Regions from separate parts of the Bacillus yunxiaonensis genome, predicted to be linked through region 1. Evidence: a T-box and tRNA genes for the amino acid it is inferred to sense, from the RefSeq annotation. Region 1 holds a T-box; the other holds one or more tRNA genes.
What was found. The T-box of region 1 lies ahead of serS (serine--tRNA ligase). A T-box ahead of a tRNA ligase gene usually reads a tRNA of that ligase, here a tRNA-Ser.

Region 1 (25,294 bases):
GTTGCTAATGCAAATGCTAAATACAGAAGCAATAGAATTAAGGGAACTACATAGTGAAGAGATTGAAGAAGGTAAAAAAATCATGATTCGAGCAGTTTTACATTGTGATGCTAAGAAAACAGCTGTAATTGAAAAAGTGGTGAATGGTCTTAGTTTAGAAGCGGGTGTTACAGCTGCTGGATGGAAATCTATTTCTGGGCAAGAGGTTGATTAATGGCTTTTTTTATAAAATGAAAAAAATAAATTTGGTACATGTCAAAGGTCAAATATTTAAAATGGAAACGCCATCATGAAAGGATGAATCAACATAGGCACTGTGTTGATTCATTTTTTATTTAAACTTCATTTGAAATATTTAGATTATTCTGTATAATGTAAAACAAAACTTTTTAAATTATACAGTGAGGCGGTCAAAGATATGAAGAATGTAAAAGAAATGATCAAAATTGAAGATATTCTCGTAGCGTATAATACGTTAAAAGATGTGATTCGAAATACATCTTTAGAGCGAGATCCTATTTTATCAGAAAAATATCAATGTAACGTATATTTAAAACGAGAGGACTTACAAGTTGTTCGTTCTTTTAAAATACGAGGTGCCTATAACTGTATTAGCAATTTACCGATGGAAGAGTTGAAAAAAGGCGTTGTATGCGCTAGTGCTGGTAATCATGCGCAAGGCGTAGCTTATACGTGTCATAAATTACAAATTCCAGCAAAAATTTTTATGCCAAATACAACACCAAGTCAAAAAGTATCACAAGTGCGCTTTTTTGGAGGAGATTACGTAGAGGTGATGCTGCAAGGGGATACGTTTGATAGCTCTTATGGAGAAGCAGTGAAATATTGTGACGAGCAAGGATTAACATTTATTCATCCGTTTGATGATCCCAATGTGATTGCAGGACAAGGGACGATTGGTGTAGAAATTCTACATGATGCGGATTGTACGATTGATTACATGTTTATGGGAATTGGCGGAGGAGGCTTAGCAGCTGGAGTTGGAACATACATAAAAGGGATTAGTCCTTTAACGAAAATTGTTGGGGTTGAACCAGAAGGTGCTGCCTCTATGAAAGAGGCTTTTGCACAAGGAGAGGTTGTTACGCTGCCGCATATTGATTCGTTTGTAGATGGAACAGCAGTTAAACAAGTTGGTCATCTTACATATGAGATTTGTAAACGTGTATTAGATGATATTGTTGCTGTACCAGAAGGGAAAGTATGTACGACATTGCTTGAACTTTATAATAAAAATGCGATTGTTGCAGAGCCGTCTGGTGCCCTGCCGATTGCCGCGCTTGATTTATATAAAGATGAAATTCGTGGAAAGACAGTTGTTTGTATTGTGAGCGGTGGTAATAACGATATTGGTCGGATGCAGGAAACGAAAGAGAGATCGTTAATTTATGAAGGACTAAAGCACTATTTTATTATTAATTTTCCGCAGCGTCCCCGTGCCTTGCGTGAGTTTTTAGATAACATTCTCGGGCCTAATGATGATATCACTCGTTTTGAGTATACGAAGAAGAACAATAAAGATAATGGTCCGGCTCTAGTTGGAATCGAACTACAACAAAAAGAAGATTATGAGCCTCTTATTAGACGAATGGAGGAACAGGAAGTACGTTATATGGAAATCAATCACAATCCAACATTATTCAATTTATTGATTTAAAAGGGGTATTGAAAATGAATTTAGAAAAAAAGAAGTCAGCTGAAGAAGAAATAGGAGAATTGAAAGAACTTGTGAAAGAATTGCATGGCTCCATCCATCAACTGCAAGCAGAAGTGCAGCAACTGCGGCATGAAAGACCAGTTGTACAAATGAAAAAGGGGATTGAATGGACACCAACAATGATTGGTCAAGTTGGAGGTATAATTATAGGGGCTCTTGCAGTTATAGGTATCTTTTGGTGAAAAAGAAAGGTTTGCAGCTTATGCTGCAAACCTTTCTACATTAAATAGCGTAAATAAATATATGCGTGTGATAAAAGCAGTGCAACAATGGTTAATGGCAACCCAATTTTTAAGAATTCCATGTAAGAGAAGCCGTATCCTTCACGCTTTGCAATTCCTGCTACAACGACATTGGCAGAGGCACCGATTAGCGTACCGTTTCCTCCTAAGCAAGCTCCAAGAGATAATGCCCACCATAGTACCTCGATTTGCGGAGAATCCGCTGAAAGTCCAAGTCCGCTTGCTAAGTTTTGAATAAGCGGAATCATTGTTGCTACAAACGGAATGTTATCAATTGTGGCAGAAGCAGCACCAGATACCCATAAAATTAAGATGGATGCATAGCCAATATCTCCGTTTGTTACATCCAATACTTTCTTTGCAAGTGAGGAAATAAGTCCAATATCAACAAGTGCACCGACTAGAACGAATAAACCTGCAAAGAAGAAAATTGTTACCCATTCAATATGAGCAAATACATTTTCTATCTCGTGTTCTTTTACACCGATTAGCATTAAAAGGACAGCACCAGTCATCGCAATTACAGCAGCATCAACATGAATAATAGAATGAAGAATAAATCCAAGTATTGTTAATCCTAAAATTGATAAGGACTTAATGAGTAAGCTGCGATCACGAATGTAGTCTTTTTCATTTAAAGACATCAGTTTCTGAATTTGTTCGTCTGTTGTTTTTAATTTGTTGCGATACATAACATATAAAATAAGTAATGTAACGACAGCAATAATAGCAACAATCGGTGCTAAATTCAGTAAAAATGCATTAAAATCAAGATGCTTATTTGCAGATCCAATCATAATGTTTGGAGGATCTCCAATAAGTGTCGCTGTTCCGCCGATGTTAGAGAATAATACTTCTGAAATTAAATATGGAACAGGAGCTACCTTTAAAATACGTGTAATCGATAATGTAACTGGTACGACTAATAAAACGGTTGTTACATTATCTAAAAAGGCAGAACCAACTGCGGTTAAAAGGGATAGGAGCAGTAAAATTCGAATTGGTTTTCCGCCGGCTGCTTTTGCAGCTTTAATGGCCACATATTCAAAGACACCAGATTGACTTGTAATATGTACGAGAATCATCATCCCAATTAATAGAGTAATGGTTTCCCATTGAATATGTGTAGTAAAGGCAGTATGTAAATCTACAATTCCCATAATAACCATAATTGCAGCCCCAAGCAAAGCAATGACAGCACGGTTAATTTTTTCTGAGATAATAAAGCCGTATGTTACTAAAAATACAGCAATGGCAAAGTAATATTGCCAGTTTGCAACTTCATGTGCTGCATGTTCCAATGTGTTCACCTTCTTTATTAAGTATCTATACATGTTGGTGTATAAAATTGTCGAAATATATCCCTCTGCATAAATTTTATTGTAGCAAATTTGCATACAGAAAGAAATGGAAATACAGTATAGATCAAATATATATAATTTCACATACTGTATTAAATATAAAAAATAAAAAGCAAAAAAATAGGCAAAGTAATCATTGTCCTCTATTATAAGAGATAGCAATTTACATTGTTTTTTCGTAAACTGATTAAAAGAGGTGAAATCCGATGGAAATAATTACAGATACTTCTGTCGTGCAAAACGAAATTGAACGTTTCCTAAATAACGATGTATATCTTCATTTAGAAACGACGAACGGCGCATATGCTTCACATATAAATGAAAAAGCGATGACAGTTGGGGCATTTGTGCGTAATGCAGTAATTCGTTTTGAGCGCGGTAAAATCACGGGAACGAATCCATACCGTATTGGTTTGAAAATGGAGCATGGCTGGGTATATGCAGAAGGTGTGACGCATTGGGAAAAAGATGAAAAAAATCGTCTTTTATTAGCAGGTCATGATGAAAAAGGGCGTCTAGCAGTTGCGCTGCAATTAAGTTTAACGCCATTTGCATAAGGAGTGGAGATTATGGAAAGACACGTACTTGTAGTATTTCCGCATCCAGATGATGAATCATTTGCAGCGGGAGGAACAATTCGTCAATATCGAAATAATGGAGTACCTGTTACGTATGCTTGCGGAACACTTGGACAAATGGGACGTAATATGGGGAAAAATGTATTTGCAAATCGTGAAACGATTCCAAGCATTCGAAAGCAGGAATTAGAAGAAGCTTGCCAGGCAATGGGCATCGAAGACTTACGTTTACTTGGCTTCCATGATAAAACATTAGAATTTGAAGATGTTGACTTTGTAGCGGATAAAATTGAAGAAGTGATTCGTGATGTGAATCCTTCCTTAATCATTACATTCTACCCAGAGCACGGTGTACATCCAGATCATAATGCATTTGGACGCGCGGCTGTTCGTGCGGTAGAACGTATGCCAAAAGAAGAACGTCCAGTTATTCATGCAGTGGCGATTACGAAAAATCGAGAAGAAGTATTAGGTAAGCCAGATGTAATTAACGATATAAGCGACGTATTAGAGCAAAAATTAGCGGCGCTTCGTGCACATCGTTCACAAACAGAAGCGATGTTAGAAGAAATGGAAGCAAAGCTAAAAAAACAAGACCCAGCGACACTAAAATGGTTACAAGGTGAACAATTTTGGACGTATAAATGGGAATCATAAGCTAGAAGAAGTAAGTTTTTCAGCTTATGATAAAAAACGAGATGCCGTGATTATGGCATCTCGTTTTTTTATCCTGCTATTCGCGGGCAGTAAGATTCCCATCCCAAGATTCAGAGAGAAGCGTTGTCCAGTTCCAGTGGCTAGAATGTTCGGTGGCTTCGCTTCTTCCTACGAGGTAAAAAACACCTCTACGTCAGAAGCTCCATCCCCCTCACATTCTAGACGAGCCACTTCCGCATTTCTTTGTTTTCCAGCTCTAGCGGCTAGAATTTCCGGTTGTTTCGCCCCCCTCGGACGAGGCAAAAAGCGCCTCTCTGCATTGGGCGCGAGCGTCCTGCGATTCTGGGCGAGCCGCTTCCGCTTTTCTACAGAAGATAGATGAGGATAACTGCTGGCATGCGCCCGATTGGTGAGAACTTTCCATCAGTGGGGGATGAAGAAAAACCCCACTGATGGAAGTTTCAAGTGATTAGATAGGCACATCTATCTAATCACTTTCATACAATACAAGCGAATTGTAGAAAGAGGAGGTAATAATTATGGATGATTATTCATACGAAGATGTGCATGGAGATTTTCGAAATGGTTATGAGTTGAGCGGAGAAGTGGTTTCTAGTGTTGATCCGTATGTTGTGCAAACGTTACAAATGATTGTTGGAAAAAATGTTGTTGTGGATACAATGCGTGGTAGCGTGCATGGCATATTAAAAGCTGTTAAACCAGATCATATTGTAATTGAAGAAAAGGATACGCCTTTCTTTATTCGCATGCAGCAAATTGTTTGGGTAATGCCGGAATGATAATACACATGAAACAACCTTTATCTTTCATACATCAGTAATGATGGCAACGATGAAGATAAGGGGGCTTCACACTGATGATTAAACGAATTGACAAGTTGATTATCCCACTCCCCGACCCGAAGTATGCTGATGCAAACGCAGCGGCTGCGATACAAGAATTGTTAGGCGGTCGTTTTGGTGAGATGTCGACATTAAATAATTATATGTTTCAATCGTTTAACTTTCGCGGAAAGAAAAAGTTAAAACCATTTTATGATTTAATTGCGAATATAACAGCGGAAGAATTTGCACATGTTGAATTGCTTTCAAATGCAATTAATCTTTGCTTAACTGGAACAACGCATACGGGAGACCCTGATATTGGACCGATGAAAGCTGCGAAAGATAAACATAATATGCAGCACTTCATTTCAACCGCACAAACTAGCCTTGTCGGTGATTCAATGGGAAAAGCATGGACCGGAGATTATGTATTTAATAGCGGAAATTTAATATTAGACCTATTGCATAACTTTTTCTTAGAATGCGGAGCACGTACAAACAAAATGCGTGTTTATGAAATGACAGATCATCCAACAGCAAAAGAAGCAATTGGATATTTACTTGTCCGCGGCGGCGTTCATGTTTTGGCATACGCTAAAGCGTTAGAAGTGGCAACAGGTGTTGATATGACAAAAATGTTACCAATTCCAAACTTGTCTAATAAAGTATTCGATGTGGCAAAACGCTTTGAGGATCAAGGTGCCCACTTAAAACTGTACCGTTTTAGTGATAATGATTACACGGACTTAAATAAAATCTGGAAAGGAAAGCACCCAGGAGATGGGCAGCCGCTTCAAGTTGTCGATGGTCCCCCTCAAGGTGCGCCAATGCCAGACTTAGATGAATTACCAGAAGAATTTGCTCCAGGGATATCGCAGGAAGATTTCTTTGAAATTGCGAGAAGGTTACAGAGGTCAGCTGGGTTATAGGGGGGGAGGATTTGGAAAGGGATAAAAATACTCGTTACTAGTAGAGGGGAAATTAATATGCTTTATTTTGAATGAAAAAGCTGATGCGAATTGGTTTTTTCATTTTTTTGTATTTGTTGATTTTTACCGAATTAAAAATATCTATGAAAGTCATTTGAGAAGTGAAAATTATGAGTGTATCGGAAGACGGTGTATACCGGAAATTGAGATTCATCACATTTTAAGATTAAACATGTAACAAACTATAGACATACATGCTCATGCTGCATCATATAAATTTGATAGCGTCTATACAAATCATAGAAGTTATTTCAAAGTAAGTTTATATAACGAGAGGGGACAATAAATGAATAAAACGCTTTCTACAAAACTAGTTGTTGCAATTGGAATCGGTTCAGCAATATACGGTGTATTAGGATTATGGGGATTTTCCATTGCGCCGAATACTTTTATTAAACCAGCGCTTGCTTTATTAACGATTTTCGGTGCTATTTTTGGACCAATTGCAGCTTTATTAATTGGACTAATTGGTCATACAATCACAGATGCCATTGCTGGCTGGGGCATTTGGTGGGGCTGGGTGTTAAGCTCAGGAATTATAGGTTTATTTATGGGATTTGTCCAAAAGCGCGCTACATTTAGTGTGAAAAATGGGACGTACAGTAAAGGAGATATTATCTACCTTTCTAGTACAGGTGTAATTGGTATTCTTTTAGGGATCATATTTGCGGGTGCATTTGACATTTTTATTATGGGTGAACCGTTCGATAAAATTGCTATTCAAGTAGGCGGTGCGATTATCGCAGATGTTCTCGTATTTTTCATCCTCGGCTTACCAATTGTGTTAGGACTTGTGAAAGCGAATAAAAAGAATACACAATTAAAGATTGAGAAGTAGGGATATACATATGAAACCGATTATTTCTTTTGAAGAATTCACATTTCAATATAAAAGCGTAGCTGAACCAACGATACAGGACATTACGTTTCAGATTTATCCTGGCGAAAAAGTGTTAATCGCTGGTCGAAGCGGATCAGGAAAATCTACATTAGCTCATTGTATGAATGGGCTCATTCCTTTTTCTTATGAAGGGACAAGTACAGGAGAGCTTTCAGTGTGTGGTATAGACCCTAGGCATACGAGTATATTCGAGTTAAGTCAACGTGTTGGAACGATTCTGCAAGACCAAGATTCCCAATTTATCGGATTAACAGTTGAAGAAGACGTTGCGTTTGCAATGGAAAATGATTGTACGGAGCAAGAGGAAATAAAACAAATTGTGAAACGTTCACTTAAAGAAGTAGACATGATCAAGTTCCATTCACATAGCCCTCACGATTTATCAGGGGGACAAAAACAATCCGTTTCTCTAGCAGGCATACTAGCTACAAATGCTGAGATCTTGCTATTCGATGAACCTTTAGCGAATTTAGATTCTGTAAGCAGTCAAAAAGCAATCCAACTTATGAAGAAGATTCATAGACAAACGAATAAAACGATCATTATTATTGAGCATCGCATTGAAGAAATGCTCGATCTCGATTTAGATAAAATTATTCTTTTGGAAAATGGCCGTATCATCGCAATCGAAGCACCGAGTAATCTATTACATACAAATGTTTTACAAAAAGCGGGGCTGAGGGAGCCTGTATATATAGAAGCATTAAAAACATTGAAATATCCATTCTCGAATGAAGAGATTTATCCAATAGAAAATATTAATTCTCATACATTACATGAAACGTTATCAAAATGGATGTTACAAAACTCAATACATACAGCAATATCTAAAAAAGAATGTATATGTAAAATAGAAAATGTAACGTTTACATATCCAAATAGAAATTTTTCATTGAAGGATGTATCTATGTCTATATACAAAGGAGAAGTACTCGCTCTTTTAGGAAATAACGGTGCTGGAAAATCAACATTTGCTCATATCATGACGGGAATGAAAAAAAACCATCAAGGTAAGATTTTTATAGAAGGAACTAATATTACAACATGGTCAATCCGAAAGCGGGGAGAGGTCATCGCTTATGTGATGCAAAATCCTAATCACATGATTACACAAGCAACTGTTTGGGAAGAAGCTGCATTTGCCGTAAAACTGAAGAATGCTTCAGAAGAAATGCAGAAAAAAGTAAAAAATGCATTACAAATTTGTGGTTTATATCCATTTCGAAATTGGCCGGTACAAGCATTAAGTTATGGACAAAAAAAGCGTTTAACGATAGCCTCGATTCTTGTTGCAAATCCCAAACTTATTATTTTAGACGAACCAACTGCAGGACAAGATTATTTTCATTACAAAGAGTTTATGATGTTTATACGAAAGTTAGCAAAACGTGGAATGGCTTTTTTATTCATTACACATGACATGAATTTAGCGCTAGAATACGCAAATCGAGCGATTGTACTGCATAACGGAGAAATCATTGCTGATGATGCAGTAACTACCGTGTTGGCAAACGAGCGTATTTTAAAGCAGGCAAACCTCCGTGAGAGCTCACTTACTAGCTTAGCGAAACATGGGAATATGCCAATTCCGCAGCTATTTGTTCAATCTTATATGGAAGCGAGGAGGAGGGATCATTCATGAGTAAGATGGGAACAATATATATAGAAGGCAAATCGTGTTTCCATCGTATGGATGGTGCTGTAAAACTAATTTTATTTATTATATGGATGATTCTCACATTCTTATTTTTTGATTTTCGTATTTTATTATGCTTATTTCTAATCGGCTGCATATTGCTAGGCATCGCAAAAATTCCAATGCGCAGCATATTGATTATTTTTAGTGTTATTTTCACATTTAGTATTCTGAATTCCGTCATGATTTTACTCATTACTCCAACACATGGATCGGAGCTAACCGGTACATATACTTCATTTCTCCATATTGGCTATGCGACTATTACACTGGAAACTCTTTTTTATGCAATAACACTATCATTAAAATATTTTACCTTATTGCCGTTTACACTTATTTTTATTTACACAACACATCCGAGTCAATTTGCAAGCAGCTTAAACAAAATTGGACTGCCTTATAAAATTGCCTATGCGATTAATATTGCACTGCGCTACATTCCGAATATACAAACGGAATACGAACTCATTAAACATGCACAGGAAGCAAGGGGAATTCCATTTCATAAAGGAGAAGCATCCCTTTTTCAACGCATTAATAATCGAATGACGATTTTTTGGCCGCTTGTAATACATTCATTGGATCGAATTGATACTGTTTCGAATGCTATGGATTTACGCGGTTTTGGAAAAAAGGAGAAGCGAACTTGGTACTATAGGACGGAAATGCAGCCTCTTGATTATATGGCACTTCTTATTGGGATATGCATTTTGATTATTGCTATCTATTTGAAACTCACAATTTTTAATTCGTTTTGGTATCCTTTATGAACATTAAATGAATATTTGATGGCTTGCTCTTTTTAAGTTTCCTTTTTTAAAGAATTAATCGAGTCTATTAATGCATTCTTTACTTTGCTTTTAGTATAATTGATATAGCTATCAGTAGGGGGAATTTCAAAAGGGGGAGTTGTTTTTGAAAAGAGTTAACGTTGTTTCTGCCTTCATTCAGGATGACAATGATAATATGTTAATAGTTAAAAACATAAAGGGTGATTCTTTTTATTGGAGTCTTCCAGGCGGGGCAGTTGAAGGGGAAGAGACTTTAGAACAGGCTGTAATCCGTGAAGTAAAAGAGGAAACAGGATTTAATATTGTTGTTACTGGATTGAGTTCCGTTAGAGAAGTGTTCTTCGAAGAACGAGGTCATCATGCTTTAATTATTACTTTTCATGCAAAAATCATTGATGGAGAAATAAACATCAATGACCCTGATAATGATATTGTTGAAGTAAGATGGGCAAATAGTGAAACAGTAAAGGAATTAATGCCATCTTTATATGAGAGACTAAAAATACATTCTGATTCTAATAAAACATTAGCTTTTTATGCATTTGAAGGTACCCAATAAAATCGAGAAAAAGTTAGCATACATAGGGACTTTGTTATAAACATAAGAGAATCGTTACTTTGATTGGTTTGGCTGTGATGACTTGATTATATCAGAAAAATACGATTTATATACAAAGAAAGAGGCTGACAAAAAGTTTCACTTTTGGAACAGCCTCTTTCACTATATAAAAGGGAGTGGAACCTATTTTACACCAACTGCATCATAAGACTGCTTCACCGCCGTCACTTCTGCAGAGTTTGCGCCATATAAATCAGCTGCTGCTTGTATTAAGGCAGCGCGTGCTTGACTAAAAGTTGCAGATTGAGTTAAGTATAGTGTATTTGCACGATAGTAAATTGCGCCTACTTTATCTTTACCAATACCATTCACCGTTACACCATAGTGTGTACCGCCATTTGCTAATAAGTAAGCAGCTTTATTGATAATACTACTATTTGTATGAACGCCGCCATTATCACTTGTTCCTGTATAACGTTTAGAATAATGATCTGGGTCACCGTATTTTGTTGGATCGCTCATAGAACGAAGCGCATCTCCAGCTTTACCAGGCGTATAAATATCCTCTCCAACTTCCCAATCTGGGTTACGGTTATCATAGTATTCTATTAATGTTCCAAAAATATCAGAGATTGCTTCATTTAACGCACCAGACTCATTTTGATAAATAAGGTTTGAACTATATTCTGTAACGGCATGTGTTAACTCATGACCGACAACATCGATTCCTCCAGAAAATGCAATAAATGTAGTTCCATCTCCATCACCATACACCATTTGTGATCCATTCCAGAAGGCATTGTTATAATTTTTTCCATAGTGAACCGTAGATTTTAATGGTGCACCAGCATCGTTATAAGAATTGCGGTTAAACGTTTTTTTATAATAATCATATGTTACACCAGCATAGTAGTGCGCATCTACTGCCGCTGCATCACGAGTAGCATTAAAGAGGTTATCTGTATCTGCCCATAACGTTCCTGGAAGAGCCGTACGATTTTTTCCATCGTATGTGTAAATCGCCGCACCGCGTGTATTATCTTGTAAATAATAGCTAGATCCAGATAATGTTGTATTAATAGACTTTGTATCACCTAATACCCCTTTACCTGTGCCGATTTTATTTGTTCCCGTTACAGGCTTAGCGGTAGCCCCAGCTGCAGGTTCAACTGGTGCCTTACTTTCATTTGCTGTAGTATGGATTGTATTATATTTATTTAAAACTTTACCGCTATCAGCTTCAATGAAATAATAATAGTTTCCTGGCTCTGGATCTAAGAAATTTAATTTCACAACATATGCATATGTTGTTTCCGCACCATTTTGATATACATGTAAGTTCGCAGATGGCTCTACTTCATACTTTGGAGTGAATCCTAGGTCTTGTTGTGCGATTGCAATCGCTTTTTTTTCTTCAATTTTATTTTTGTTTTTCAACTTCTCTTTCTTATCTAAATCAGGCATAACTGTGCCTGATACAACCTTTAATACACCATCTTTTCCAACGTGAGCTACTTGAGTAGATCCCCATACTGGTACACCTTCATACATTTGCTGTAAACGGACAACTGTTGCTTCTCCAACAGGATCTTTTATAACCTTTTGTACTTTAAAAGATTCTTCTGCACTTTTCTCGCCTAGTTTATAATCTTTTTTAGAAGCATTTAAATAATCAAATACAACAGATTCTGCCTTCTTTCCTGATGCACTTGTTAGATTACCTGATACAAACTCTGGGGATTGTACTGTCTCGTTGTATTTCTTTGTGGAAAGTACGTTCTTTGAATCCGCAAATGCAGAGCTTGTCCCTCCAAACGTTGTCACTGCCATTCCAGCTGCTAACACAAACGCTAGACCTTTTTTCTTCATTATTTTTTTCCCCCTAACCAAAATTTTGAAAAAAGAGAACAAATTAATAGTAGCATTAAGCTTTTGGTAATAAAATACTGAAAATTTAAATAATTTATTTCTCAAGTTTTCTAGAATTTTGATGAACAATAAAAAAAAGAAAAGCTGACTCGAAAAGTCGTTTTTCAACAACATTTGATTCAGCTTCTTTACTGTTTATGTATCTATTAAGATGGGCTGGTTATCTGAAACTCTTACAACAGTACATTTATTCAAAGTTTCAAAAGTTTTTAACCTATCTTCAATTGTCTTTCCAGTAGAATCAGGAAATAAATCTTCTCTATCGTAATGAGGAAAAATATATGTATCTGTTAATCCTAATGCAGTCAAATCTTGTATATTTACTGTATTCATTTGAGGTGTGAAATAATTTACAACATCAATGCTTGGACCAAGAATAATTGCTCCAGCACTTACTCCAACTATGATAATATTTTTGTTTGCTAAATCTTTTAATACTAAGTCAGAACCACTCTTTTTCATATGGTATAACAAATAAAACGGATTTCCTCCGTTAATATAAATGACATCGTATTGTCTAAGAGTTTCTGGTTCATCATATTCGATATCAGTAAAATCAATTGTATGGAATCCCATTTGTATAAAGTCTTCTTTTGCTTTTTTGGCATATTGATTATTTTCTTTGAGCGGAGAGGCAGTGGTTATGATTGAAACTTTTAAATCGCTAGGTTCTTCATCAGTTAATTGTAAAAATTGCTTTTTAATTTGTTCTGTAAAGAAACCATTTGAAGTTAATAATAATTTACTCATTGTAAATCCTCTCATCTTTCCAAGCTATTTTTTACCTCATAATGTTTTTGAAACCGAAAGTGATGGGAAACCTGCACGACTCCACAACCATAAGGGTGTATGAACGTCGATGGGAGCGAGCCCACTGCCAGTTAGTGCTTTTTCCCATGCTTTTGCTACAGTTTGACGATCTTCATTTGTCCCGTTTAAAACTTCTGAAGAACATAATCCTAATTTTACGCTAGCTTTTAAGATGTGTGTATCTGGAGCTACTGTGATAAGTTCACGAGACTTCCATTCTATTGCTGCATAAGTCTCCAGGACATATAGCCAGTAATTGAAGATTTTTGGACCAGAGAGATAGGGGAATTCTGATTTTCGTGTTTTTTGTATGATGTTTTTTAAGGGAAAAATATCGAATTGAACAGATTCAATTAATCCTAAGACATCACCTTTAGGAGACGACTGAACGATTCCTCTAGAGACGCGTTTCCAAATTTCTGGGTGGCGATTAGGTTGTAAAGCAACTCGGTAATGAAGTAACACATGACGTAAATCTTCTAAGTCTTTATTGGATACAGCGTGCGGATTAAAAATCCATCGAGAATTATCATCAAGATAAGCCTGTGCAATTGATTGCCATAACGTATATGAATTCCTTTGATAATTTAACGACATTCCCAAAGTTAACACGTTTGGTAATTCGTCTTCTGGAACAATGCCAATGAGGGCATCTTCAGGCATTACTTCACCTCCAAGAAGTCCTTCGGCATGCATTTGTATGAGTAAATTCACATTTTGTAAAAAAGATTTATGTATCATTATTTTCCTCCGTCCAAGGGGGTAAAACTAGTTTTCTCTTTGTTTTTCGGGTTAATTGAACATTAGAATACTATATAGTGTGTTAAATGGGAATATTCGACAGTACTTATAATGTTCCTTCATTGAATAGAAAAATCTTGTCGAATTTGACAAGAGAATGGAAGGAATGAGTAAGGATTAAGTAGGAATCTTTGGATGCTGTGTAGAATATTCCAAAATGATCTTACCCTTTTAGTTGAAGGAGATGTTGAAATGGAAGTGAATATTCGTCCCGTTCACATACAGGATGCTAGTGCAATTCATCGGATTTGTATACAAGATGAGGTTTTACCATATATGGTTTTTATGCCAAGTATGCGGGTAGATGCTATGGAAAATAGAATTCGTAACTTAGGGCCTAATCAATTTGAATTTGTTGCGGAGCTCGATGGTAATGTCGTTGGATTTGTAGGTTTAACACAAGGACAAGGCCGAAGATCACATTCGGGAGATATATTTATCGGTGTGGATAGTGAATATCATAAAAAAGGAATTGGGAAAGCATTACTTACAAAAATTCTCGATCTTACAGACAATTGGCTAATGCTTGAAAGAGTGGAACTGGGCGTTCTTGCAACAAATCCTGGCGCACAAGCGCTGTATGAAAAGTTTGGGTTTATGGAAGAGGGAATAAAGAAGGGGAATTTAAAAGCAAACGGTAAATTTATTGATGAAATTATGATGAGTCGTCTTCGTCCAAATGGTCTACTCATACAAGCTTGATTATTGTAATAAAAAATAATTTCAATGGTTTCAAATCATTTTCATGAACATATGATATGAATTGTTAACGAATGGTAAAAGATTTTCTAATGGTAATCAGAGAGATTTTTTGTGAAATTATTTCTTGATAATTATACAGAATTATTATAAAGTATTGATAATTAAATTATATTGTCTGAAAGTGTTGAAAGGAATTAGTAACAGGTGTTTTTCTTTTAGAGAGTCGGTGGTTGGTGTAAACCGATAGAAAAAGCTTGTGAATCCGTCCTTGAGCGAAATGTGGAACGCTTCAAATGTGAAGTTAGTAATCGTTTCCGGCTAAAAGTCGTTAATGTTTTAAGTGGAAAGTGTATATTTTCTATGCTTTCAACTAGGGTGGCAACGCGGGTTAACTCTCGTCCCTTTTATAGGGACGGGAGTTTTTTGTATTTTATGTAGTAAAAATCTCTTTTGTCAAAATTCAGCAGGACGAAGAGCGATGGCCACTGATTAAAGGAAGCTTATTTTATTAAAGGAGAGATAAAAACATGTTAGATGTAAAAGTATTACGTGCCAATTTTGAAGAAGTAAAGAAGAAATTAATTACTCGCGGCGGAGAGTTTCTTGAATTAGATAAGTTTGAGAAATTAGATCAAAAGCGTCGTGAACTGTTAGTAGAAGTGGAAGAGTTAAAAAGTAAACGTAATGAAGTGTCTGAGCTTATTTCTAAGTTAAAGCGTGAAAAACAAGATGCAAATGAACTTATTATTGAAATGCGTGAAGTAGGCGATAAGATTAAAACATTAGATGATGAGTTACGTAATGTCGAAGAAGCATTGAATTCTATATTATTGGCATTACCAAATATTCCGAATGGATCAGTACCAGTGGGAGCATCAGAGGATGATAATGTTGAAATGCGTAAGTGGGGAGAAATAAAAGAATTTTTATTTGAAGCAAAACCACATTGGGAAGTTGCTGATAAATTAGGACTACTAGATTTTGAGCGAGCAGCAAAAGTAACAGGTAGTCGCTTTGTATATTACAACGGATTAGGTGCTCGCTTAGAACGAGCGGTAGCTAACTTTATGTTAGATTTACATGTTGAAGAACATGGATATACGGAAGTGATTCCTCCGTTTATTGTAAATAGCGATAGTTTATTAGGTACAGGACAATTTCCGAAGTTTAAGGAAGATGTATTCACATTAGAAGACACAGATTACTCTTTAATTCCAACAGCGGAAGTACCATTAGCGAACTACTATCGTGATGAAATTTTAAACGGTGAAGAATTACCAATTAACTTTACTGCTCATACTCCATGTTTCCGTTCTGAGGCTGGTAGTGCAGGACGTGATACGAGAGGATTGATCCGCCAACATCAATTCAGCAAAGTTGAAATGGTCAAATATACAAAGCCAGAAGAATCATACGATGAGTTAGAAAAATTAACAGCAAATGCGGAAAAAGTATTACAATTGCTGCAATTACCTTATCGAGTAATTACATTATGTACAGCTGATATGGCATTCCCAGCTGCAAAAACATATGACATTGAAGTATGGTTACCAAGCTACGGGACATATCGTGAAATTTCTTCTTGCTCAAACTGTGAAGATTTCCAAGCTCGTCGTGCAGGTATTCGTTTCCGCCGCACACAAGGTGCAAAACCAGAGTTTGTGCATACGTTAAATGGTTCTGGATTAGCAGTAGGGCGCACAGTAGCAGCTATTTTGGAGAATTACCAACAAGAAGATGGATCAGTTGTGATTCCGGAAGTATTACGTTCATACATGGGTGGAAAAGAAGTTATCAAATAAGAAGGAGTAAGTTTCGGATGAAAATAACAGAAACAAGCCTCAATAGGCTTGTTTCTTATTTTGAACAGGTATATCTGTTCGATCCATGATTAAATTATATGTGAGTCCCATTAATACTAATAGACCTCCAACGATTTTACCAATCGATAGTTCATGTGAATTGAAAAAATCAATGATAATTCCCATGGCTAATTGACCAATAAAAATGAGTAATGTCAAATAGAAGGAAGATATTTTAGGGATAATATAGTTTGATAATCCAATTACTACAACACCTACTAAACCACCTAAATAAGCGAGAAACGGTATGGATTGCAATGTTGTGTAGGACATGTTAAAAGATTCATTACTAAAAATTAAAAATAATAAAGAAAAAGCGAGACCAGTGATATAGTTGAAAAAAGTACCTTGGAAAATTCCGATTTTGGTTGCTAAGTTTGCGTTAATCACCCTTGCGATTACAATGGAACATCCAGCTAAAATGGCAATACATATATATAACATCATTTCTCCTCCATTAAAAAATATTCATGACAACAATTCCAGAAGCAATAAGTAGTAAGCCGACCATTTTCTTTTTTTCAAACTTCGCAATTTTCATTCCTAATAACCCGAAATGATCGATGACAATAGAAGTAATGGATTGACCGAGTAAGCCTAAAGCAATCGTTAAGGATACACCGAGTGCTGAAAAGCTAATATTGGTAAATAGTACGGTGAATACCCCGATAGCTCCTGCGCTATATAAGTAGAGCGGGATTCCTTTATGAATTTTAATTTTAAATTTACCTACTAGTAAAATAATAATAACCGCAATTAATCCAACAGTATGAATAAGAACACTGGCATTATAGTTTCCTATAACTTCTGCTAAGATGCCGTTTAGTGGAATCATAAGTGCGATGAATGCACCAATAAGTGCAGAAAGTAATTTATACATAGCATTTCCCCCTTGCATTTTTAAGGTTAATTTATCATGATTGAATTAGTGGGTATTATGACATATGTCATAGTGAAGAGGGGATTTGGAGAATTTATGAAAAAAATATATGATTCGAAGAAGTTAGACGAGTATATTCAAAAGAATAATATTGAAGATTTTTTTAGTCATGACATAAAATCTGTGATGGAATTGTTGTTATTTAAAAAGAATAAATACATATGTAGAGAAAATGAAACGCTTCATTACCTTTACTTCTTCGTAGAAGGAACAGCAAAAGTATATACGACTTTAAGTAACGGTAAATCTTTATTATTAACTTTTTATAATGGGTTTGAAGTAATGGGAGATGTAGAATTAGTTCGTTCTCAAAAAACCTTTTCAAATGTTCAAGTGATAGAGGACTCATATTGTATTGGAATTCCTTTGGAAAAAATTAAAACAAGATTACTTCATGATGCAACTTTTTTAAGTTTTATTTGTGATTCTTTAGCCCGTAAACTTGCTGGACTTGCTCAAAATAGCTCCATTAATTTACTTTATCCACTTGAGAGCCGATTAGCGAGTTACATTCTTGCAACAGGTGAAAGGGTTAAGAATGAAGAAAAAACATTGATATTTCAGGGGAATTTAACGGAAATATCGGAGTTGTTAGGAACAAGTTATCGGCATTTACTACGAACATTAAATATTCTTTGTGATAAAGGTGCGTTAGAAAAGAAGGGGAGTTATTTTGAATTGAAAGATGAGCTTTTACTTCAAGAGTTGGCGGCGGATGTGTATAAACATAAACATAAACATACGATGATATAAGTACAACGAGCTTATAGCTCCATCTCATTTATAGGTGGTATTAGCGATGCTGGTACTAGCCCTTATAAGAGGAATACAACAATTAGAATAATGAAAAGCCGATTTTCCTTAACGTACAGGAAATCGGCTTTTTTCTTGTCGAAATTTGCTTAGCGTACAGTGGTCATGTAATTTTAGGAATAACGGAAGAATATATAGAAAATGCTATATAAATGGGAAGTTTGATCAACTTAGGGGGGGACAACCTTGTTCAATCGGATAGTAAAAGCTGTACCTAATTTATTTACACTCGGAAATTTATTGTGCGGTGTTTTTTCAATTACCTTGAATATGAGTGGCTTTTGGGAAGTAGCCTCCATTTTTATTTTCTTTTCGGCTGTTTTAGATCTTCTTGATGGAAGGATTGCGAGAAAATTAAAAGTGAATAGTGAGTTTGGTGTAGAATTGGATTCCTTAGCTGATATTGTTAGTTTTGGAGTTGCTCCTGCACTTCTATTTCATTCGATAGCAGCACCATCTATTTTAACTTCTTTGGCATTTATCCTTTTCCCAACGATGGGTGCTTTAAGATTAGCTAAATTTAGTGTGAAACCAACTATTGGATATTTTAAGGGATTACCTATTCCAGCTGCTGGATTACCATTGGCTGGTATGGGGTTTTTTTCATATAGCAATGCATGGATTACCTTAATCCTCGCTCTTTTAATGGTAAGTCCAATTAGGTTTAAAAAACTTTAATTTTGGTTTTGCCCCATTGCCATCAAGACTTTATGGAATATCGTTTATCATATCTGGCGATTCATCCCCAACCTCAAGCGCGAAGCGGTAGGTGGGGGATGAATCGCTTTTTTTGTTTTTTTAAGTATATAAATAGAAGCGTATGTTCTTTTTGTATACAAAACAAGAAAGGAGTGTGTCCAATGAAAAAAGCATATTTTTCAATTCGTATCTATAGTTATTTACTCAATTCCTCTTCCTCTAAGTACCTTGAGAATGTAATCTTCCAGATACATCGCTTCCAAAGCAGAGTAAACTCGATTTTACTCCCCATAAAACTACTCCGTTTTAGCTACATACTTTATTCCAGATTATAATACATTGATTAAAGGTGTACTTTACGACATAAAGATTAAGCGTATCCTGCATGAATGATTTGACATTAACTTGACAACCTTATTACAATTTTTTGTTCTTTTAAGAAATTTGAGCACCAGAAAATTCTTAAATGATAAGGACGTGATAGGGATGAGCGGAGAAAAGAAATCGAATCGATTGAAAAGAGAACCCGAACTGACTGGACGTATCGTTATACCAGGTGACTCGGAATATAATGCGGCCAGAAAGGAATTCAACACCTTTTTCAATAAGTTTCCTCTGGTTATCGTTTTTGCCCAAAATACTCAGGACGTGGCCAATGCTGTACGTTGGGCACGTTATCGAGATGTACCAATCCGTATACGCTCAGGCCGCCACAGTTATGAGGGTTTGTCGGTCGTTGACGCCGGTATAGTGATTGACGTTAGTGAGATGAACCGGGTAGAGATTGACCGCAAGCTCGATACTGTTACTGTGCAGACTGGATTACGGGATTTTGCTTTATATGAGACTCTCGGAGCCAAGGGGCTAATGGTACCGGGGGGACTCTGTGCTACCACAGGTATTGCAGGTCTCACTTTGGGCGGCGGTCAGAGCATCGTAGCACGGTCGCTCGGTCTAACTTGTGATAATCTGCTTGAGCTGGAGATGGTAAACGCCAACGGCCGAGTGCTCCGCGCTAATGCCGATCACAACTCTGATCTGTTCTGGGCTTCGCGCGGTGGTGGTGGCGGAAATTTTGGTATCTGCACCTCCTTTCGCTTTCGCACACATCGAATTGATAAGGTCGCCTACGCCAACATCAGCTGGGATCTACGATACTTAGAGCCGGTGCTGCGAACCTGGCAAGACTACACACTTTCTGACGCTGACGAAAGACTCACTCCTCTTCTCACGATAGCTTCAGGCTTACAGTCGATTCTACTCATGCAAGGGGTGTTTCTCGGTTCGGTTAAAAGGCTTCGCAAATTGCTGCAACCATTGCTTCAAGCTGGCTCACCGCAAGAGGTGTTCATCGAAGAGATCCCTTGGCTTGAAGCGGTAGAACGAATAGCGGTCACCCAGCCGGTATCTCCTGAACCATTCAAGAGCGTTGGTCCCTTCATCGAACGCTTGCTACCAGATGAAGCGATCGACATAATTCGGCGCTTTATTAGCGATCCTCCCACTTCTTCGGCAGTCGTCTTTTTCCACGGCCTGGGTGGAGCTGTAGCCAAGGTGCCGAGCAAGAACACAGCATACTTCTATCGCAAGGCTCTATCGAATATGTCAATATATTCCACTTGGGATACGCCTGATGGGGCTGCTGCAGGCATCCGATGGGTAGAAGACTTCCGTAAGGCGATGCTTCCATTTACTCGAGGAGTGTATGTCAATACACCGGACCTCTCAATTGAGAAATGGCCCGAAGCTTACTATGGCAACAACTTCAAACGGTTGACTCAAGTGAAGGCCAAATACGATCCGGAAAATATTTTTAAATTCCCTCAGAGCATTCCGCCAGCTAATAAATAGAGTAACCATTAAGGTATAGAGCGCTAGAGAAGAGCTCCTCCTAATTTTAAAAACACTCGTGCTGAATGAAGGAGAGGGTGAGGTCAATCTTTTTTTACTATTTAAAAGCAAGATTATTAAGTATTGTCTTTAAAGTTAAACTCTTCAATGATAGATTGCTACATAATTTTTATCTCCTTTAAAAGTTGAATTTTATTTAAAAAGGCTTATTGTTCTTTATGCATTGTCACAAAATGAGCGTTATGATAATGCATTTAATAGTTTTGATGAAGGTTAGTGTCCTAAATGGAACTGTTATTGTTTGTTAATGAGCACTAAAAGAAGGATTCTATATTTTATTTATAGAACGTAGTATGGCTAAGATAGAATGTAAGAAATGTAAGTTAACATAATATAATTATGTTAACGCGTAAACTAGTAAACATGTTAACGGGGAGAATGACAATTGAAGTATATTGAGTTTGGAATCGGGAATAAGTGGCTTGTTAGGACAGAAATAGAATATGAGGATGGAACTGAGATAGAGCAGCCTGGTATTGTGAAGCCAATTCATTTTGAATCGGTGTATATGAGGTGCTGGATAGGAAAAACTTGTTTTATTGTAGACGCAAAAGAAGGTTTTAAGAAAATGAAAAAGAATCGTAACGAATTCAAGGTTATTATTGGGATTGTAAGTAGGAGATAAGTAGAGAATAAGAGGAATCAAAAGTTACGGTATGTAACATGTTGATTCCTCTTATTTTAGTTTGCTAATTGCGGGCAGTAAGACCCCATACAAGATTCAAAGAGAAATGCGGGTGATTGGTGGGGGATGAAAAAACACTGATAGAAGTTGCACTTCATCTGTGTCCTTGTTTTCTTGCTTCTGCAAATCCATAGTATGCACAAGCGCCATTTTGAGAAAGATCTTTTACTTCAAATCCGCATTTTTCATAAAAGTTAAAGTTATTTGCTGAAGTATTCGCAAACCAATCACCGTGGGGGAGTTTTTGTACACATAACTCTACAAGCTTTTTACCGATTCCTTGTCCTCTATAGTCACTTTTTACGACTACATCCATAATCATAGCAGCCATAATTTGATCTGATATAACTCGTATCATCGCAATCATTTCCTCATGATCCCATACTGTAAAAGCCCAAGTAGAGTTTTCAAATATTAAAGTGAAACGTTCATCTTGCCATGTAGGGGTATGATTTCCAACCCAACCAGCATCCTGAAACAAACTCTTCACAGCAAAAGCTGGTATTCCTTTCGTTCCTTCGCGAATAATGAGTCCGTTATGATAAATGTACATATATACTGCCTCCTTTTATCATTTATTTCGTTATGAATCAGCAACTTCCTTCATGGTTGATTAATGAAAAAGGACTGCTGATGACAAAAAGATATAATCGAAAATTAAGGTAGAACAATAAAAAGTTAGCTTATGTGAGATTGCTAGGCTTTCGAATCAGTACAAATAACATTTCGCTTATCACACCTACTCCAATGCCTATCGCATAAGCCAATAAGTCGCTCCATAAAAAGCCATATCCTAATACTAATCCACCTAAAGTTGTTTCTCGAATATGATCGATCCAACTAGCATGGTACAGTTGGCTAAATTCAATGATATAGCAAAATAATAAAACCAGTAACGCAACGGTTTTTGTATGAGCTCCTTTAAAAAGAAAACCAAAACCAATAAAAATCATTAAAGCCCACAGTGCATCGCCTAAGTATGTATTCAAAATATGTGGTAGCATATGAGCAATTTTTCTTGAGCATAGCCCTAATACAATTACAACGATGGTCATCATTGCGTACAGTAATCGATTGCGTTTATATGTCATATGTAAATTTCTCCTAAAAGTATTTTTCAAAAATTAATAGATTAATGATTTATATTTTTTGCTTATACATTAACATGGTGTCACGTGTTGCAGATAATGGATACAGTATCATGAAACAATTCAATTGTAGTTTATATCATACCAGTAACGAGAGGTTTTTTTATATATTATAAAGATGAATAACAATATAGGGAAATGTTTAATCGTTGTTTATATAGTGGATTAGCGGTGTGGAACGTATAAAAGGAGCTGCTTCGTTATTTTTTGCAGTTGTATTTTTTTCTGTGGTTCGGATATACCTTCTTTATTGAAAAAAATAGGTTTAGTTTTTATGATATCTCTATAATGGCAACCGTAAGCTCATCCTCTGAATCGGAATGCTCTTTTGCTTCATAATAATAGATACTTCTTGGAATTTGTAGGACGTCACACATTGCTGATATCGAGTATTTGTGAAGATTATTTTTAATCACATTTACTTTCGTCCTGGTATCAGCGCAGCTTGCTTTAAAATATCAAACTCCATCAATAAACGCTGATTTTCTTTATGGAGCTTGATCAATTCTACTTCCTCTGGTGTTCTAATATCCTTCTTTTTAAATGAACCAGATGTTTGATTTTGTTTAACCCATTTGTCCAATGCTGAAGGCGTTAAATCATATTCACTGATAATATCTTTTCTAGGTTTTCAGCTTTCATATAACTTGACCATTTGTGCTTTAAATTCAGGAGTAAAAGTTTTCCGGGCTTTAATCATATTTATATCTCTCCTTAACTGAATAAGTGACGAAAAAATGTTAAACACCTCCCTATCTGCATATAAAAAGATAGAAGGTTACTAAAAGCTGAGAGGGGATAGATAGATGGTAAGTCACCACATTGCCACAATTGATAATCTGCGTATTTTTTACCGGGAAGCAGGAAGCCGCAGAAATCCAGCGATTGTGTTGCTCCATGGCTTTCCGAGTTCTTCCCATATGTTCCGAAATCTAATACCTTTTTTGTCTGACCAGTTTTATGTCATTGCACCTGATTATCCCGGCTTTGGAAACAGCAGCATGCCTGCTCCCGATGAATTTACATACACGTTCCATAACATTTCTCTTGTTATGGAAAAGCTGCTGGATATGCTTGGCATCAGGCAGTCAGTCTTCTATGTTCAGGATTATGGGGGTCCAGTCGGCTTCCGCATTGCTGTTCGCCAGCCGTCAAGGGTGCTTGGATTTGTTATTCAAAATTCCGTTGCTCATGAAGAGGGACTTGGCAAGCCGTTCGATCTATTTAAAGCTTTGTGGAAAGACAGAAACCCAAGCACTGAAGCAGCATTGGGAGCCTTGCTTACCTTTGATTTCACAAAGAAGCAGTATCTTACCGGTGCTTGCTCCCCGAATCTGATCAGCCCGGACAGCTATTTGATGGATCAGCTCTTATTGGACCGCCTGGGAAATGCTCAAATTCAATTGGAACTTGCCTACGATTATCGGAAAAATGTAGAACAATACCCCGTTTGGCAGCAGTATCTGCGCACGAAGCAGCCCCCAGCGACAGTTATCTGGGGGAAAAATGATTTTATTTTCACATTGAATGGCGCTGTTGCCTTTAGCAAGGAACTGTACAATGTGGAAACCCATCTTCTTTGCGGCGGACACTTCCTTCTCGAAGAGCAGGCTTGGCAGGTATCACAGCTAATTAAAAGCTTCTTTTATTCAAGGCTATTTGTTCAATAAATCATGTGTCGAAAATTTACCAGCTCTGTGTTAGGAATACAATAGCCAGTGTGTTTTCAAAATAATAATACAAGGCAATTACATAATAGGAGATGGCTCAATATGTCAAACAACAATAATCAGTTTTTAGTTCCAGGAATACAACAAATATAGAATGTAATTGAAAAAGAATCTGGTGTGCAGCTTTGTGCTGATACTACATCGCGTGCCAACAGTTCCGTTAGTGGAGAAATTACAAAACGTCTTGTGTCCTTTATGACTTATTTCATAAGTTCATCAGAATTATTGAAGATAAATCAAGGCATGTTCCTTTGAATCTATGAAAATAGAAACATTATTGAAGAATGTGTATAAGCTATAGCAATAAGTTAATGAATTAATTGGCTTTTACGAATATTATGTCAGGGGATGAATCAATTGAATACAGTAAAAGTTTATCATTACGATGCATTTAGCAATAAACCAAATAAGGGAAATCCAGCAGGAGGTGTTTTACATGGTGACAAACTAACAGATGATGAGATGCAAAATATTGCTTATAAAGTTGGATTTAATGAGACTGCGTTTTTAATGAAGTCCAATGTGGCAGACTGGAGAATCCGTTACTTTACACCAGGATATGAAATGGATCTTTGTGGTCATGGAACTGTAGCTGCTGTTTACGCATTACAAACTAGAGGTTTAATAGAAAAGGTAGGAAAATTCACAATTGAAACGAAAGTAGGAGTTTTACCAATACAAGTAGAGATGGATTTAAATAGCAGACCATACATAACGATGAAACAAGCAAATCCACAGTTTCAAAAATTTCATGGCTCAAGGGAAGAATTAGCGGCTTCCATAGGCCTGCATGAGAATGATTTAGAAGATAAGTTGCCAATTGTATACGGAAGTACAGGGAATTGGACTTTATTAGTTCCAGTGAAAAAGCTTGCGTCGTTTAAAAAGATGAAACCTAACAACAAGT
Region 2 (8,049 bases), on a different contig from region 1:
TTATAATTCCCTGCGGCCCTCTAACGCCTTTGATAACGTTACTTCATCCGCGTATTCTAAATCACCGCCAACCGGTAGCCCATGTGCAATACGCGTCACTTTAATACCAGTCGGCTTTAACAGGCGAGAAATGTACATCGCTGTCGCTTCTCCTTCAATGTTCGGGTTTGTCGCCAAAATAACTTCTTGTACTGTTTCATCGTGCAGTCGCTTTAACAACTGAGGGATATTGATATCTTCCGGGCCAATTCCTTCCATTGGGGAAATGGCACCATTTAATACATGATATACTCCCTGATATTCTTTCATCTTCTCCATTGCAATGACATCTTTCGGCTCTTGCACAACGCAAACAATCGATTGATCACGATGAGAGTCATCACAAATATAACAAGGATCTTTATCTGTTATATGGCCGCAAATAGAGCAATATGTTAAGTTTCGCTTTGCATTTACAAGCGACTTCGCAAAATCTAATACATCATCTTCTTTCATATCCAATACGAAAAAGGCCAGGCGAACAGCTGTTTTCGGTCCGATTCCTGGCAATTTCATAAAGCTATCAATCAGCTTTGAGATTGGTTCTGGGTAGTGCATCTATGACCAGCCTCCTAGAACATACCGCCCGGTAAATTCAATCCTTTTGTAAATTGTCCCATTGTAGAAGCTGATAGCTCTTCTGCTTTCTTTAATGCATCATTCGTTGCAGCTAATACAAGGTCTTGTAACATTTCAATATCTTCTGGATCTACAACTTCTTCTTTAATTTGCACTTCTAAAATTTGCTTATGTCCATTTGCGATAACTGTTACCATGCCACCGCCAGCTGTTCCCTCAACTGTTTTTTCACCAAGTTCCTCTTGCGCTTTCGCCATTTGTTTTTGCATTTTCTGCATTTGTTTCATCATGTTATTCATATTTCCCATTCCACCACGCATCATAATAATTCCTCCTAATTGTTTCTTAATGAATGTTTATCGTTTAATAAAGAAAAATCCATTTAAGACGTGTTTTACTCTCTTATTTCAATTAATTGTTCTCCCACAATCTTTACAGCTTCTTCGATAAGAGGGTCTTTCGGCTTTTCAGCTTCCTCCGAAGGACTACCTTCATGCTGTAAGAAACCCTCACGAATTTTTCCCCATTCACTTTTTGGGATTGCAATCATTTGCAACCTCTTTCCAAACAGTTCAAAGAGAATTTGCTCTACCGTATCTGTTGCCTCACGATTTTCACTCGCCATTTTACAATGTATTTCATACTTAAAAGCAAGAACATAAGAAGTAGTAGAAGCTGCGACCGGCTCACTGTTTTCTAATAAAACCGCATAAGCAACTTTATTAGAATTTTTCAATCGCTCTAACAGTTCACCCCACGCACTCTTTAGTTGCTCTAAATCTTTACGAGTCGCTTGTTTTAACACTTCATGAACACGCCCAACTGGTATTTTCATGCTACCAGAACGAGTCGGCTTCGGTGTAACCTTTGTTTCTTTCACTTCTTGTTGCATAGGTACACCATGCTGCTTCATATTTTCTAATTCCTGTTCTAGTTGCTGCATTCTTTGTAAAACAGCTTGCAAACGATCCGCTCCATTTGCTTTCATCGCAAATTGCTGACACAGTTGCACCATAACCACCTCTAAAAAAATACGAGGATGGTTTGTCCATTTCATTTCTTGTTGGCTTTTACTAAGCGTATGAATAATTTCATAAATCATTTCAGGCTGCATATCCTGACTTAACTTACGAAATGAATCATCAACAATAACTCTCTCTAGCATGTCCTCTAACTGAGGCGAAGTTTGATATAAAAGCATATCTCGATAATAGTAAATGAAGTCTTCCATGAAGCGAAGCGGATCTTTCCCTTGATTCATAATATCATCAACAATACGCAGCGCTTTGGATACATCATTTTCATAGATGCACCCTACAAGGTTTGCTAAATATCGCTGTGAAACAGAACCTGTAACCGCTAATACATCTTCTACTGTTACCACTTCATCACTATAAGAAATAGCTTGATCAATTAAACTTAATGCATCACGCATACCACCTTCTGCGGCACGCGCTACAATTTGAAGAGCTTCTTCGTCCACTTTCGTTCCTTCGTTGTTTACAACAGTTGTTAATCGTTCGACAATATCATGCACTGATATTTTTCGAAATTCAAAACGCTGACAACGAGAAATAATTGTTGGTGGAATTTTATGCGGTTCTGTCGTTGCTAAAATAAAGATAACATGCTGCGGAGGTTCTTCTAATGTTTTTAATAACGCATTAAAAGCACCCATAGAGAGCATGTGAACTTCATCAATAATATATACTTTATAGCTAACTTCGCTTGGAGCATACTTTACTTTATCTCTTATATCTCGAATTTCATCTACACCGTTATTCGAAGCCGCGTCAATTTCTAATACATCTGAAATAGCCCCCTGCGTAATTCCTAAGCATGCAGGACATTCATTACAAGGTTCAGCTGTAGGAGCATGCTCACAGTTGATTGCTTTGGCAAATACCTTTGCAATTGTTGTTTTCCCTGTTCCTCTCGGTCCGGAAAACACATAGGCATGTGATGCTTTCTCTTGAAGAAGAGCATTTTGCAACGTTTTCGTTACGTGCTTTTGACCGACTACATCTTCAAATTTTTGCGGCCTCCATGTTCGGTATAACGCCTGGTATGACACGAAAATACGGCCTCCCCCAAAGGTTATTATCTCAGTTATCTCGCTATTTTTGAACAGCAATCCCCGGCTCAAACTAAAGAAATTAGATGGGAGATAGACTGCCCGTAAAAGCCCGATTCGTTCGACTGATAATTAGTAAAGTATAAAAAATCACCCACTAATTAAAGTTTCATCTTATTATAACCCATTCTGATTATAGATTCCAAAAGTTATTTTCTATACAAAAAACCCACCCTATTCATATAGGATGAGCTTTATATGCATATATAACTGCCGTGCACCTTCTGTCGATTACGTACCATAAGCGTTACTTAAGCAGTTAGCTCGGTTCAGGCACTCCTGCGGCACACGAGAAGACCCGCTTATTGCTGCTTCCTTCCGGACCTGACAAGGTTCACGGGGTCCCGTTGCGCAGGACCCAAACGTCAACACCACTTACTTAAGGCAGACCCTACAGTAGCATAACCTCGAGAAGGGATTCGGCCTCGCTAGAGCGGATTGCGAGTACAGGGCACCGCTACCTCCCCGCTTAGCACGGCAAAGTTAAAACCATATTTAGTTGCCTTATCTGAAGGCAATATCAGTATAACTTGTTTCCTAAAAAATTGCAACGTGTTAACAAAGACTATTTTTATCCAGATTTTCCTTCTCTTTCTTCCTCTTTTTGCGTAGTTCTCGGAAAAAGGTTGTTAATAAGGCTCCACACTCTTCTTCTAATACACCAACCACAACTTCAGATTGATGATTAAACCTTTCCTCTGTTAATAAATTCATTAATGTACCAGCACATCCACCTTTTGGGTCACTCGCTCCATATACAACACGTTTTACACGCGATAACACAATTGCACCAGCACACATTGGACACGGCTCTAATGTGACATATAGGGTTGCATTTTCCAAACGCCACGTCCCTAACTTTTTGCACGCATCATCAATCGCTAACAATTCAGCGTGCGCAATTGACCGTTGCTCTGTTTCACGCAAGTTATGCGCACGACTTACTACCTCACCGTCCACTACAACAACTGCACCAATTGGTACTTCTTGTATTTCTTCAGCCTTTTTTGCTTCCTCTATCGCGAGCTTCATAAAATAAATATCTTCTTCCATAACAAAATCCTTTCATCACAAATAACTTTTCTATATTCAATCCAATCTAAGGAGAAAGGAAAGGAGATTACATATGAAAAATACAGCACTTCTTATCATCGATATGATTAATGATTTTCAATTTTCACATGGACCTATCTTAGCACGAAAATGCAAAAATATTACAGAATCTATTTTAGAACTCAAACAAAAAATGAAAAACTCTGGCTGTCCAATTATTTATGTAAATGATCATTATCATTTATGGAGAGCTGACATCAATGAACTTATTACCTATTGCACAAATGAATATAGCCAAGAAATTATAAAAAAAATAGCACCCTCAAACGATGATTATATTTTTATTAAACCACATTATTCTGCTTTTTATGAAACCCCCTTAAATTCATTGTTGGGTCATTTAAAGATAGAAAACCTTATTTTAACAGGGGTAGCTGGAAATATATGCATTCTTTTTACCGCGAATGACGCTCATATGAGAAATTATCAATTATATGTACCTGAAGATTGCATTGCATCCAATTGCGACCAAGATAATAAACACGCCCTGCACATCATGCAAGCAACTTTAAAAGCAAATACTTCTCCATCAATTCATTTAAAGGTGTAATACCATAAATTGATTTTCTAACTTTTTATGAAAACTAGCCCTTTCTGCCTCCTCTTATGCTACAATAATTCTGTTTTGTGCTTTTTATTAGTGCTAAATTATGTTTTGGAAGGAGGCAACAGCGTGACCGGAGTACCATTTATTACGGTCGAAGGACCAATTGGTGTCGGAAAAACTTCACTCGCGAAAGCGATATCGACTCACATGCAACTCCATTTATTGAAAGAAATCGTTGATGAGAATCCTTTCTTAGGCAAGTTCTACGAAGACATCCAAGAATGGAGTTTTCAAACAGAAATGTTTTTCCTCTGCAACCGTTACAAGCAACTAGAAGACATCGATACAAAATATTTAAAACAACATATGCCTGTTGTAGCAGATTACCATATATTCAAAAATTTAATTTTTGCATCTCGAACATTACAGGGTTCCCAGTATGAGAAATACATGCAAATTTATCGTATTTTAACACAAGATATGCCCGTTCCAAACGTCATCGTGTATATAACAGCAAGCTTAGAAACACTACAAAAACGAATTGCCCTGCGCGGACGGGAATTCGAAAAAAATATAGATCCGAATTATTTATTACAACTCATTGAAGATTACGAAGCGGCAATGGAAGCTTTCAAACAAGATCATCCGAGCATCCCCGTACTAAAATTCAACGGAGATAATATGGATTTTGTGAAAAACGAATCGGACTTAAACGTAATCTTATCAGCATTACAAAATACACTGACGAAGGAGATTAACTAGTAATGAATTTGAGACAAAAATATGATATTCCAAATGACGCTGTTATTACGATTGCAGGAACAGTTGGTGTCGGAAAATCTACAATGACAAATGCACTAGCAAACGCGCTTGGTTACCGTACATCATTTGAAAAAGTAGACTCCAATCCATATCTAGACAAATTTTATGGTGATTTCACACGTTGGAGCTTCCACTTACAAGTTTATTTCTTAGCTGAACGCTTTAAAGAACAAAAAAGAATTTTCGAATATGGCGGAGGATTTATTCAAGACCGTTCTATTTATGAAGACACAGGAATTTTTGCAAAAATGCATTATGAAAAAGGAACAATGACCACTACGGATTATGAAACATATAAAAGCTTATTCGATGCAATGGTTATGACACCCTACTTCCCACACCCTAATTTACTCATTTATTTAGAAGGGTCGTTCGAAGATATCGTAGATCGTATTAAAGAACGCGGAAGACCTATGGAACAGCAAACACCGATTGAGTATTGGGAAGAAATGCATGCACGCTATGAAAATTGGATTAATGATTTTAATGCTTGCCCTGTGCTGCGTCTTAATATTAATGAATATGATATTTTACAAAATGAAAATTCAATTGAACCTATCATTAAGAAAATTGGTCACTTCTTACAACAAACACGTAAACTTGTAAAATAAAAAACCCGTGCAATCGCACGGGTTTTTCCTATGAACTTAGTTTTTCTTTTTGGTCGGAGCAATAATCTCACTCTCTGATTTTCCGGCGTTAATGCGCTGACGTACAGTACTTACACTAAGATCATACGCTTCAGCAATTTCCTTTACCGTCATTTCTGTCCCGTTAATAACAGCAGTAATTACTTTACGTTTTGCAGCTGCTTGTTTTTCGATTTGTTTTGGTGCTTCTACTTTCTTCACTTCTTGTTTCACATCACAGATGCAACCACTAAGTTTACGAAATGTTTCATCACTTACAATACGAGATACGTTTGCAGCACTGTTTAAAATCTTATTTTTCTTGCAAACGGGGCATTGTACATAGTATAGTGTTTTTCCGTCAAGCGGAAACGTTTGTATAATAATATCCATGGTAGCTCCTTTCATATCTATGAAGATAATCATCGGAATATGAGTGTTTCTATAAGAGATGAAATCCTCTATATGCTACTTCCTGAGTGGTTAAAATAAAAACTCGTTACGTGTTGGTAACGAGTTCTCCAATCTCCACTTATATGCGCTGTTGTCAATTATATATGGCGGAGGAAGAGGGATTCGAACCCCCGCGCGGCTCGCACCGCCTGTCGGTTTTCAAGACCGATCCCTTCAGCCAGACTTGGGTATTCCTCCGTATTCACATGACATGAAATATAATATCAAAAGAAAAACAGTTCGTCAACCCTACTATAATAGAAAAGGAAAGAGATTTTTTCTCTATCCTTTTCCCATTCTCATACAATCTATCCTAATCTTCTAATTAACAGTAAGATCATTAGTGTTAAATATATCTCTTCTCTTGTTAAAAATTCCACTTTATTCTTACTGGATAACAAGAGATGTATATGAATAAAACTTTATTTAATTACTGTTTTCCCTCCCATATAAGGACGAAGAACTTCTGGAATGATAATAGAACCATCTTCTTGTTGGTAGTTTTCTAAAATTGCTGCAACTGTACGTCCAATTGCAAGCCCAGATCCATTTAGTGTATGAACAGGTTCTGGTTTAGCATTCGGCTCACGACGGAAACGAATGTTTGCACGTCTTGCTTGGAAAGCTTCAAAGTTACTACAAGAAGAAATTTCACGATATGTACCGTAGCTAGGAATCCATACTTCGATATCGTATTTCTTCGCTGCTGTAAATCCTAAATCTCCTGTACACATGCTCATAACACGATATGGTAGACCTAATAATTGTAATACGCGTTCTGCATCATTTGTTAATTTTTCTAATTCTTCATAAGAATCTTCTGGTTTCACAAATTTTACAAGCTCAACTTTATTAAATTGATGCTGACGAATTAAACCACGTGTATCACGACCAGCTGAACCTGCTTCAGAACGGAAGCACGCACTAAATGCTGCATAACGAATTGGCAATTGGTCTGCACTTAAAATCTCATCACGATGCATATTTGTTACAGGTACTTCAGCTGTAGGAATCAAGAAATAGTCTTCACTTTCAATACGGAATGCATCTTCTTCAAATTTTGGAAGCTGTCCTGTCCCTGTCATACTTGCACGATTTACCATATATGGAGGTAACACTTCTTCATAGCCGTGTTCTTCTGTATGGAGATCAAGCATAAAACTAATTAAAGCACGTTCTAACTTTGCACCTGCACCTTTAGAAAATACAAAACGGCTTCCCGTTACTTTAGCAGCACGCTCGAAATCTAAAATTCCTAGGTCAGTTGCAAGATCCCAGTGAGGTTTTGGTTCAAAATTAAACTCTTTTACCTCTCCCCAAGTACGTGCTACCACGTTATCATCCTCTGTTTCACCAATTGGTGCAGATTCATGTGGGATATTTGGAATAGAAAGCATTAATCTTTCTAAATCTTCTTCAACTGTACGAAGCTCATTATCAAGATCCTTTACTTTTTCTCCTACTTCACGCATCTCTAAAATTAGTGCCTCAGCATCTTTCTTTTCACGTTTTAACACAGAGATCTGTTGAGATACTTCATTACGTTTACTTTTCAATTCCTCTGTTTGAACAAGTAACTCTCTTCTTCTTGTATCTAATTCTTCAAAACGACCGAAATCAGTTAAATCTTCCCCTCTATGCTGTAATTTTGCTTTTACTTCTTCAAAATTCGCACGTAAAAATTTAATATCAAGCATTATATATTCCTCCTTTTGTTTTATAAAACACAAAAA

Region 2: it has a tRNA-Ser gene. The T-box ahead of serS (serine--tRNA ligase) is inferred to sense a tRNA for this amino acid. The anticodon was not compared.

What each region holds. Positions count from the first base shown of each region.
Region 1 covers NZ_JBAWSV010000001.1:803,631-828,924, reverse strand. Annotated here, with positions in the region: gene WAX78_RS04165 (MgtC/SapB family protein) at 1-214, shown strand, start outside; gene ilvA (threonine ammonia-lyase IlvA) at 419-1,678, shown strand; gene WAX78_RS04155 (hypothetical protein) at 1,693-1,920, shown strand; gene WAX78_RS04150 (ArsB/NhaD family transporter) at 1,956-3,281, opposite strand; gene WAX78_RS04145 (YojF family protein) at 3,548-3,898, shown strand; gene bshB2 (bacillithiol biosynthesis deacetylase BshB2) at 3,911-4,576, shown strand; gene WAX78_RS04135 (YuzF family protein) at 5,116-5,376, shown strand; gene WAX78_RS04130 (manganese catalase family protein) at 5,454-6,350, shown strand; gene WAX78_RS04125 (ECF-type riboflavin transporter substrate-binding protein) at 6,697-7,248, shown strand; gene WAX78_RS04120 (energy-coupling factor transporter ATPase) at 7,259-8,953, shown strand; gene WAX78_RS04115 (energy-coupling factor transporter transmembrane component T family protein) at 8,959-9,777, shown strand; gene WAX78_RS04110 (NUDIX hydrolase) at 9,923-10,357, shown strand; gene WAX78_RS04105 (M4 family metallopeptidase) at 10,541-12,226, opposite strand; gene WAX78_RS04100 (Type 1 glutamine amidotransferase-like domain-containing protein) at 12,422-13,036, opposite strand; gene WAX78_RS04095 (hypothetical protein) at 13,073-13,837, opposite strand; gene WAX78_RS04090 (GNAT family N-acetyltransferase) at 14,090-14,599, shown strand; T-box leader at 14,775-15,005, shown strand; gene serS (serine--tRNA ligase) at 15,127-16,401, shown strand; gene WAX78_RS04080 (DMT family transporter) at 16,441-16,905, opposite strand; gene WAX78_RS04075 (DMT family transporter) at 16,919-17,341, opposite strand; gene WAX78_RS04070 (cyclic nucleotide-binding domain-containing protein) at 17,438-18,154, shown strand; gene pssA (CDP-diacylglycerol--serine O-phosphatidyltransferase) at 18,401-18,892, shown strand; gene WAX78_RS04060 (FAD-binding oxidoreductase) at 19,400-20,764, shown strand; gene WAX78_RS04055 (DUF3977 family protein) at 21,210-21,449, shown strand; gene WAX78_RS04050 (GNAT family N-acetyltransferase) at 21,604-22,062, opposite strand; gene WAX78_RS04045 (ribosomal maturation YjgA family protein) at 22,193-22,600, opposite strand; partial or broken gene WAX78_RS04040 (transposase) at 22,936-23,357, opposite strand; gene WAX78_RS04035 (alpha/beta fold hydrolase) at 23,464-24,327, shown strand; partial or broken gene WAX78_RS04030 (spore protein) at 24,430-24,642, shown strand; gene WAX78_RS04025 (PhzF family phenazine biosynthesis protein) at 24,745-25,294, shown strand, end outside.
Region 2 covers NZ_JBAWSV010000017.1:6,105-14,153, reverse strand. Annotated here, with positions in the region: gene recR (recombination protein RecR) at 1-597, opposite strand; gene WAX78_RS24840 (YbaB/EbfC family nucleoid-associated protein) at 612-938, opposite strand; gene dnaX (DNA polymerase III subunit gamma/tau) at 1,013-2,692, opposite strand; RNA gene ffs (signal recognition particle sRNA large type) at 2,966-3,230, opposite strand; gene tadA (tRNA adenosine(34) deaminase TadA) at 3,308-3,805, opposite strand; gene WAX78_RS24820 (cysteine hydrolase family protein) at 3,879-4,415, shown strand; gene WAX78_RS24815 (deoxynucleoside kinase) at 4,539-5,174, shown strand; gene WAX78_RS24810 (deoxynucleoside kinase) at 5,177-5,845, shown strand; gene WAX78_RS24805 (DUF3797 domain-containing protein) at 5,882-6,256, opposite strand; tRNA gene WAX78_RS24800 (tRNA-Ser) at 6,422-6,514, opposite strand; gene serS (serine--tRNA ligase) at 6,739-8,013, opposite strand.